3 regions of the Belliella marina genome follow, and region 2 is predicted to be linked to each of the others. Evidence: riboswitches for the same ligand, from Rfam matches in the RefSeq annotation. Region 2 holds a riboswitch; each other region holds the start of a gene.

Region 1 (3,288 bases), on a different contig from region 2:
TGTTCATATTCCTGCTCACTGATCCTTCCGTTTTTGAAATCAGCCCTTACCTTTCTGATATCTTTGGTTTGTGGAAATGAACCAATGGTTGTGGTTGGATACAAAGGTAATTTAAGCAATTCAGATTGCTTCGTCTTCCTGTCTTGAAAAACACTGGTTCTTTCAAAATCAGACTCCTTTACATTCCCAAGGCGCTCTTTGACTTCACTTTTATGGATTAAGCCAGAACTTGCCCTGTCCGAAACTGCTTTTTGGTTTTCTTGATAAGCACTTAGCAATTCACTTTGGATGGCACCCTCGCCTATCAATCTTTCAACATCCCCAAGTTCAGCCAATTGCTTCAGGTCAGCCACCTCTGCCAGTTTTTGCTTTGCAAAAGACAACCAAGACTTGATCCCTTCGTCCAATTTCACTTCACTATCCAAATCACATGGTGAATGAAGCATGGAGCAGGAAGGAGCGATGAATAGTTTCTCTGAATCAACCTTTTCCAATGCCTTTTGAATCAAGGTCAAAGATTTTTTGTAATCGTTTTTCCAAATATTTCTCCCATCGACCACACCCAATGAAATGGAAAGATTCGCAGGTTTGTTTACCAATAAATCCTCCAACTGATCTGGACAACGAACCAAATCAACGTGAAGACAGCAGATTGGAAGTGAGGTGGCAATGCTCAGATTATCAAGCAATCCCCCAAAATATGACGCCACCATTGTTTTCAGGTGAGGATATCTCTTTCTGATTTGGGAATATACACTCTGGAAGGCTTCTTTTTCCTTTGCAGAAAGATCCATTGCCAAAAATGGCTCATCAAACTGAATCCATTCTACCCCATGCTCAATAAGTTTATCTATTATTTGGAAATAAACAGGGAGTAGGTTTCTAAGTAAATCTATTCTCTCAAACCCCTCTTCTTTTTCTTTTCCCAACAAAAGAAATGACACAGGTCCCAAAATAACAGGTTTGGTTTTGAAACCAGCCAGTTTGGCTTCCGCAAACTCCTGCACTATTTTCGAAGAAAAAAGCTTGAACTCTTGATTTTTCTTAAACTCTGGAACAATATAGTGGTAGTTGGTATCAAACCACTTTGTCATTTCCATAGCTTTGATATCCAATCCATTGGCTTGGTATCCCCTAGCCATCGCAAAATAAAGATCTATCTCTGAGTTGTTTTTATCAAAAATCACCGAATGGTATCGCTCCGGGATTACCCCAACACTGAAAGCCATATCCAAAACCTGGTCATAGTAGGAAAAATCATTGGATGGAATCAAATCTATCCCGCTTTCTTTCTGTAATGTCCAGTTTGCCAGCTTGATTTCATTTCCTTTATGAAACAGCTCCTGCCTGGTGATTTTGCCTGCCCAATAGTTTTCACAGGACTTTTTCAATTCTCGCTGACTACCAATTCGCGGATAGCCAAGATTATGCGTTTGCATGGTCTTTTAACTTTATTTGTTTGAAATAAATAGGTTAAAAGCTCATCACAATAAATCAAGAATGCTTTTGGGAAAGAAGAAGATAGAAAAGTGCTGGAAACATACAACGTGACGAATCAGGCATACTTTTCCTTTGAATGAAAAACCAAAATCGGTAAATCACTTTGGATCAAAGACCTATGAAATGCCAAAAAGACATTGATGGAATTTGAATCACACTTGACTAAAAGCTTCAATTCGCGAAAGCATCGTCATATCGAAATAGGCAGGTCTCCTGACTTGTAACAGCTTTTACCATCCTTCCCATTCTTTACTTCAAAGAACAGTGGACATACTGGGATAAAAACCTTTGGAATGTTACTTACAGTTGCGCGACAGTTCGTGATTTACACACGATTCCCTTTTAATACACAGCTAAGCATAACCAATTCCGGATGATGTAGAATTATAGTAAAGAACTTCAATCCTGCAAAACTAGCAAAAACCCATTACCTCCTAGCAGTTTGGCTAAGATTTAAATCAAACTTCCTAAATTTAGCCAGCTTATAGATTGATTCAGAACAATCACAGAATATAATTCTGTTTGAGCTGTATTTTTATTTGCCAACTATTTCTAAATTCTGTTCAACTATGAAAATCTGAAAGGCAAGGGATTTTCCCCCAGTGTGAAACATTAAATACCGATCAGGTTTCGCTCTCAAATACTAAATGGCAAAGCCGGATTAATCACAGTTCCCATCAATATCACATGCAGCTCCATCCACTCCTTTGGCAAATTCCAGGATTGGATTTTCTTTGACAAAATCACTCCACGCTTTGTTGAGGGTCTCTTCAAACGTTTCTTTTGGCTGTGCACCCGATATCCCAAATTTCCTGTCCAACACAAAGAATGGGACTCCCCTGACGCCGATTTGGCGGGATTCCTGTATATCCTTTTCTACCTTATCAGTAAACTCATCAGATTCCAAACAAGCCAATACACGATCCCTCTCAAGCCCCACTTCTGTAGCCAAGGATAGTAAGGTCTCCATATCATCTATATTCTTCCCTTCGGTGAAATAAGCCTTCAACAACCTCTCTTTCATTGCATCACCTTTCCCCAAAGTTTTGGAAAGTTGCAATAAGCGATGGGCATTTTTGGCATTGGCGACTACTGTTTTGTCCATGTGGTAAACCAGCCCTTCCTGCTCAGCCATTTCCACTACCTGATTTGTGATTTGCTGGGTTTGCTCCATGGACCAGCCTTTGGTTTCCGACAAATACTCCAAAGTAGATTTCGATGGGTCTGTTTTCATATCAGGGTTCAAGAGAAAGCTTTTCCACTCAATCTTAACATGATCCTTATACTCAAAATCCTCCAATGCAGCTTCCAGTCTCCTTTTGCCTATATAACAAAAAGGACACATGATATCTGACCATATTTCTATTTTCATAATATTTTAATTTACTTGTACTGTTAATCAATTTTAACTCACGAGAGTTCCCGAACATGAAAACAAAGGAATGCCCTTCCTGTGCTATGGAAGTAGATAAAAATGCGGTTTTTTGCCCAATATGTGCTTTTGAATTTCCGCGTAGAAACCCTGTTTATACAGTAGTGGCTGTTATTATGGCAATTATCTTGTTATTGGTTTTTATTTTCTAAAAGTGCTTGCCTTATCAAGTAGGGTTTCACAAACCGTAAGAAAATGTGATGTAACCCAAAATACGCATGAGAATTCAAAGCAGTTTATTTGAGACCTGCCAGGTTATTAAAATATGAACAGGTGTCTTATTCGGAAGAAAAACCATAAAAAGACACCCGCTAACCTGCCATTTCCAAATGACTTTCGAGAGAACTCCGGACTGC
Region 2 (3,288 bases):
CACACATTACATTTCCCAATGGCAAAACTATGACAAAGAGAATGTATTGGCAGATGACGGGAATTTGATGATGAAAAATGACACGATTGGTGTTTCACACGCGTTCAACAGTACTGATGGTACAGTCTTGGTTCGAATAGAAAACTATTCGCAAAACCCAATGCTCATTAATTTGACAAAATCAGCACTTACGATCAATGGGAAGACTTTCGGTTACGTGGATGGAAAATCTACCGTCAGAGGTTGGTTAGACACTTTTGGTTCAGCAGATGGAGGTCAATTCGGATCATTTGGTGGAGAAATTGCAGGAAAGACCAATACTTTGTTTGTTCCACCACATTCCTATGTGGAAGGATCATTTGCGAACATCCAACCGGAAGTCAGAAAAATCGTTGGAGATGGATTTCAAGGAAATAGGGTTGATTATCCTTTGTTTGATACTCCAGCCAGCACCACGCTTTCATTCTATGAAGACACCAATTCCCCCATGAAGTTGAGCAGTTTCATCAATTATTCCTTGATAGACGAGGACAATAGACCAATTTCCACCAAAGTTGTCAACCAAAACTTCTATATGTCAGGTTTTTTTGAAGTGAAAAATATGGGCAACATGGAGCTGAACCGAAATTTGCTTACCAGGGAAGATTTGGGGAGTTATTCCATTTCCAGAGGACATGGTGCGGGGGTGGTCCTATTTTTGGCAGGATTAGTAGGCTTGGTAGTAGTTTTGGCAGATTTGGTCGATGAAGAATAGTCCTTAAAGTATAAAGAATAGATCAGATTCAAATTGAACCACAATTCTATATTGTGTATTATTCTTATAGAAAAAGCCATTCATGTCTCACATAATAAGATCAATAGAAAAGGGCGTTTTCTCCAAAACCAGAAAGGTTTTAGGAAAATCTATCTAGGAAAAATATGTATAATTGGAATTGATATCAATCTTTGGCAGTAATTTCTGACTCGGCTATTTCGCTTTCTTCAATGACTTTTCCAAGATCAACACCTCCTCTAAACAAAAGCATGCCACCAGCGATTCCAAGTGGATAGTTTTTGCTTTGTAAACCGTGAACAAGAAGGTAAGCCCCCGAAAAGATGGATACTGCAGGCTCTATACTTTTCAATCCTTTTCTGATGTTGATAAAAATCATTTTTGCCAAAGATGCCATATTCAATTTGTTTATATGAATAATAAATTATGTATATCCGCTTTCTTACCAGTAGCCACACAAAATGATAAGTTTTAAATCAATTTATGTACTGATAACTTAATGACTGATAGCTAATAACGATTATCCTATTGAACCATATCTTTAATTTAGATTCTGGTGTTATTGAGGGAAATCGTGTAATAAATTAAAATTTTCACACCTAAAGTGAAAGAATATAGGATTTAAATTGCAAATATCCTGCCTAATTATTCCCAAAATGAACATTATTCCAAACTATTTTTCATTGCTTGGTCTCTATTTGATTTTTAAGAATAGCCAGTATGACGGTAACCATAGTTGAGAGCTATTCACGGATTTGACTAGATCGAACAAACCCATTGGATACTTCCATTTCAAGATTCTGCAAAGTCAGGATACCAGAAGAGCAATGCAATTCAGTATTGAAATTGAAGTTTTTAAACAAAATATTTCATTATAACGAAATACGATCTACCTTCGCAGCCGAATTGGTTTCCTATCAGACATAGTCAGGTAGGGATTAAACTGGAATCCGGTGCAAATCCGGAACTGTCCCGCAGCTGTAAGCTCATCATGCTATCTCCAAGTTTTAATGGTCACTTTCTGTTTTCACAGATGGGAAGGCCGGAAGGTAGTGAGTAAGTCAGAATACTTGCCAATTGGATAAATTATTCACGCTTTCGGGGATTGAAGCTTGAAAACAAATGCACTTGTGTGCTATCTATTTGATTTCAAAGTATTTCGTTGAAAGCTATTTGGTCCTAACAAATAGTTTTGATGAGCAAAATTGAACTTATTCCTTTTGGGGATTGGTGCAGGTATTTCTTTATCTTTTCTGTAATGCTTTTAGGCATGTGCTATGCAGGGGAAATTTATGCCCAAAAGCAAAATGCTGGATTGGATACCGGAAAGGTACATGATTTAGATGAAGTAGCAGTACGATCGGAACGCTATAAGCTTGATTTGGAATCACCCACGCCAACCCAAGTTTTGAGCGGAAAGGATATCGAGAAGCTGAACAGCTTTTCGGTCGCTGATGCTATTCGATACTTCACAGGAGTGCAGCTGAAGGATTATGGTGGGATAGGAGGGCTCAAAACCATCAATGTCAGAAGCCTTGGAAGTGCACACACAAGTGTTTTCTATGACGGGGTGATTATTGGCAACGCACAGAATGGCCAGGTTGATTTGGGCAAATTCTCACTTGACAACATTGAAGCCATTGAGCTTTTTAATGGCCAAAAGTCTTCGATCTTCCAACCTGCCAAAGGATTCTTTGCGTCAAATACACTTTTTTTGCAAAGCAGAAAGCCTGTTTTTTCTGGGAATGCAAAATCAAACACCAAACTTTCCCTAAAAACCGGATCTTTTGGATTGTTCAACCCATCGGTGCTTTATGAACAGCGGTTGTCGGATAGGCTGTCTTTAGCCAGCAATATTGAATATGTTACGGCGCATGGCGAATACAAGTACAGGTACAAAAAAGAAGGGGGATACGATACCACTGCCATTCGGCAAAATGGGGATATCAATTCATTCCGAGGTGAATTAACACTTTTTCAACAATTCAAATCTGGTGGTAAGGCTAGTTACAAAGCTTATTTTTACCAATCAGAGAGAGGACTCCCCGGTGCCATCGTGGCTAATATTTTCAGCCATTACCAACGTTTGTGGGATAGGAATTTCTTTGTCCAGGGACAAATACAAAAATCCCTATTCGAAAATCACGAAATGTTGCTGAATGTCAAATACAGCCATGATTACAACCGCTATGTGGATCCAAATTATCAAACTACCAAAGGTGCTTTGGATAACCATTACCGGCAAAGCGGCATTTATGGCTCATTGGTCAACCTGTATGCCATAAAGTCATGGTGGGATGTTTCCCTCGCCACAGACTTTAGCTACAATAGCCTTGATGCCAATCTGTATAGATTTGCCTATCCTACGCGCTTTTCTACTTACTTGGCATTTTCCAGTGCCATGCATTGGGATCGCTTGGAAATTCAGGCAAACCTCTTGGGGGCATACATAGTGGATGAGGTTGAACATTATCGGGGGACTGGCAATGAAAGTGTTTTTTGTCCAGTAGTTTCCA
Region 3 (3,288 bases), on a different contig from region 2:
CTTTCACCGATCCAGTGCGAATTGATAAATGCGGAGTTGGTTTTGTAGGCAAGCCGAAGATTCCCCTGTGCTTTATGCTTGGGAGTATAGGGAAGTTGGTTTCCTTTTGACCTGTCATTCTCAGATATGGTTTTGAGGATCGTGGCAAGGGTGTAATTGTAACTGCCATTGAATTCAACTTGGAATTGATCAAAGGACTTCGTCACAGTGGCGAAGTATTCCAAGCCTTGGTTTCTCACTTCCCTGATATTTTCTGGACTCCAAAAACCTCCTCTTGGTAGCCAAACAATCCAATTGTCCACCCACATGCTGTATAGGTTGATTTGGTTGCTTAGTCTGAATCCATTGCTTGTATATTCTTGTTTGAATCCGAGCTCGGCACTGATACTCTCCTCTGATTCTATGTCTGGATTCCCTCCCGGTACCCAAAATCTATCATTCAGGGTTGGGATTTTGAAACTCCTCGATACAGAAGCATGGGTGCTCAAGTTGTTTTTGTCATTTTTGAAAAATGTCCATTCCGAACCAATACTTGGGGTGAATGGGGCAAGATCACCATCGTAGATCAATTGTCTTAGATTGAAAGAAAACGCAAGATCCGATTGGGGAATGTAATTGACTGATTGGTAAAGTTCAATTCTATTGTCGGTGGCTTCGTAGCTGCTCAGATTCCCTCTTACATGATTGAATCTGACTCCTGATTTTGATTTGACTTTGGAAGAAATATTCCAATCCACATCAGTTGATAGCAGGTATTGGGAGGTTTTGTTGCTGCCACCATTGAAATTCAATTCATCTAGTATGACTCCTGTTTTGATGTTCCAGACAGTAGTAGAGGAGAATCTGTTATAGTCAACTACAGCCCGGAAATTTCTGTCTATCTGATGATCTCTGTCATTGGAACCCATGACCGGTTGGATTTGCCTGTCAGTATGATTCCACCAAATAGATGTACTGAGTTGCTGATGCTCGCTGAGATTCCAAGCCAAATCCTGCATAGCACCGATTTGCTCAATTTCAGCATTTTTTTGTCTCTCCTCCGGACTTCCTGCTCTTGCCAGGTTGTTGAATTTGAAGTTGTTTTTTGAGAAATTCCTATAAACCCGAGATCTGGTTGAGAAATTTTTGTTCGAATATGCATATTCAACTTGCTGATTCCATCTGCCAAAACTTCCCAGCGTACTGAGGATTTTGGTTTGGTGTCCTTTGTTGAAGTTGTTTTTGTTGTTGAGGTGAATGGCTCCGCCGATGGCGTCTGACCCGTACAGTGCCCCGCTGCTGCCATAATGTACGGTAGCTTCATCAAATCCACCTACTGGCAATATCGAAAAATCTGCCTGCCCAAGCGATGGACTGTTGATAGGGAGGCCATTCCAAAAGACAGCATTGTGGCCCGCAGAAGTGCCTCTCATCGTCAGCGATGCTAGCATCCCCGGACCATATTGTCTGAGGAACAATCCGGTTCTTTGTTGCAGCAACTCTGCCAAGGCTTGCCCATTGAAATCTTCCAAATCCCTTGAATTCAAGGTTTGTAGTGTTTGCCCAAAGCTGTATTTCTCAAGTGGGGCAGAGTAAACTTCCACCAGTTTCAGCTCCACCGTATCTTGGGGAGCCAATAAAGAAGTTTCTACTCCAATCGAAAATGAAGTAGCACATAAGAGGCTTAGAAATAGCAATGCCTTTGAAATTAAATAATGAAAACCGATTATTTAATTCAAGTCATTCGTGGAATAAAATTGAGAGAATGGATCATGTCACAAAAACGGAAGATTCTTCAAGTAGAACAGGAGAATTGTGGAATACCAGCTTCTGAAACATTTTCTTTTCATCTCAGCCTTTCACCCGAAAGCTTTGAATTTGATTAGAAGAGGCAGGTCTCCTGGCTTCCTTGAACTTACCGGCCTTCTCGTCCTCTCCCGATAGTGACCGGGACGAACAATGGCAATGGAGGAGGTAAGTTGCTTTCCCGAAAGCGATCGGGAAGAGGTTACAGTTGCGGGGACAGCATCGGTGTTTCACCGAATTCCCATTTAATCCCGAGAGCCTGAAAAAGGATCGAGAACCAATTCTGGGTGCAAACATACGCAATCGCGCTTAATGTATTCAAATATTCTTTGGAATTGTTGGCAGATTTTTGGGTTTAGGCTGGGAATGATTTGGTATGTTTAATTTTTCAGCTTTTTATTTCAAATTGACTAAAAACCATTCCCGTTTGTATCTTTGGAGCGAAATACTTTCAAAACGCGAAAAAAATGCGATATATCACACTTCTGAAATCAGAATTTATTACTCTTGTTTTCTTGTTGGTTTTTGTTTCCTGTGGACAAAAAAAGAATGTTAAAATAGAGAGTAAAGATTTTTTTAAAAACTCCTACGCTACAGGTTTTCAGGTTTTTAATGGGGAAGGTTTTTGGATTTTGGAAGTGACGCAGGCGTTCCCAGGGGAGCATGAGCCATTTAGGTATTTGGTGATGGAGAATGGGAAAGTTGCTCGCCCAGAAGGGGTTTTTGATGCAGTAGTTACTTTGCCTATTGACAAGGTCGTTTTGACATCGACTACCCAAATTCCGCATTTGGATTTGTTGGATTGCACAGAAAAACTGGCTGGATTTCCCAACTTAAACTTAATTTCTTCAAAAAAAGCAAGGGAGCGAATCAGCGCTGGATTGGTAGAAGATCTTGGTTCGGGGGCACAATCCAATGTGGAAATGATGATCGATTTGGAGCCTGATTGGGTGATGATTTCTACTATGGGTGAAGATCTGAAAAATTTGGAGCTTCTGAAAACAGCGGGTGTACCGGCAGTGATCAATGGGGAGTATGTAGAACAGCACCCGTTGGGAAGGGCAGAGTGGATAAAATTCACAGGGGTTTTGCTGGGCAAATACGAGGAGTCCAAAGTTGTGTTTGAAGAGATAGAGCATGAATATTTGGAGGCTTTGGCTTTGGTTTCTGTGATATCAGATGATACCAAGCCTTCAGTGATGGCAGGAGTGATGTACAAAGATATCTGGTATGTTCCTGGCAATGATTCCTGGGGAGCACAGCTTCTGACGGCCGCTGGAGGAAAGTATATCTTCGAAGAGCAATCAGGAATTGGCAGTGCCCAGCTCAATTATGAATATGTCTTGGATAAAGCGCAAGAAGCAGATTACTGGCTTGGGGCTTCTGATTTTGTTACATTGGAAGCAATGAAAGGTGCGGATAGGAGGTATGCGGATTTTGGGGCGTTCAAGAATGGGAATGTTTACTCTTATACCTCCAAAAAAGGGGAGACAGGAGGGATAG

The links. A riboswitch is a leader RNA that binds a small molecule or an ion and turns the genes downstream of it on or off. The one in region 2 is predicted to bind cobalamin.
Region 1: linked by a shared signal. The riboswitch ahead of metE (5-methyltetrahydropteroyltriglutamate--homocysteine S-methyltransferase) and the one ahead of ACFSKL_RS14520 (TonB-dependent receptor plug domain-containing protein) in region 2 are both predicted to bind cobalamin.
Region 3: linked by a shared signal. The riboswitch ahead of ACFSKL_RS19435 (TonB-dependent receptor) and the one ahead of ACFSKL_RS14520 (TonB-dependent receptor plug domain-containing protein) in region 2 are both predicted to bind cobalamin.

What each region holds. Positions count from the first base shown of each region.
Region 1 is NZ_JBHUHR010000045.1:176,995-180,282, reverse strand. It holds gene metE (5-methyltetrahydropteroyltriglutamate--homocysteine S-methyltransferase) at 1-1,439, opposite strand, end outside; cobalamin riboswitch at 1,687-1,883, opposite strand; gene ACFSKL_RS17745 (DsbA family oxidoreductase) at 2,162-2,872, opposite strand; gene ACFSKL_RS17740 (Fic family protein) at 3,244-3,288, opposite strand, start outside.
Region 2 is NZ_JBHUHR010000039.1:140,820-144,107, forward strand. It holds gene ACFSKL_RS14510 (hypothetical protein) at 1-754, shown strand, start outside; gene ACFSKL_RS14515 (hypothetical protein) at 939-1,169, opposite strand; cobalamin riboswitch at 1,663-1,864, shown strand; gene ACFSKL_RS14520 (TonB-dependent receptor plug domain-containing protein) at 1,968-3,288, shown strand, end outside.
Region 3 is NZ_JBHUHR010000046.1:92,268-95,555, forward strand. It holds gene ACFSKL_RS19435 (TonB-dependent receptor) at 1-1,676, opposite strand, end outside; cobalamin riboswitch at 1,853-2,082, opposite strand; gene ACFSKL_RS19440 (ABC transporter substrate-binding protein) at 2,253-3,288, shown strand, end outside.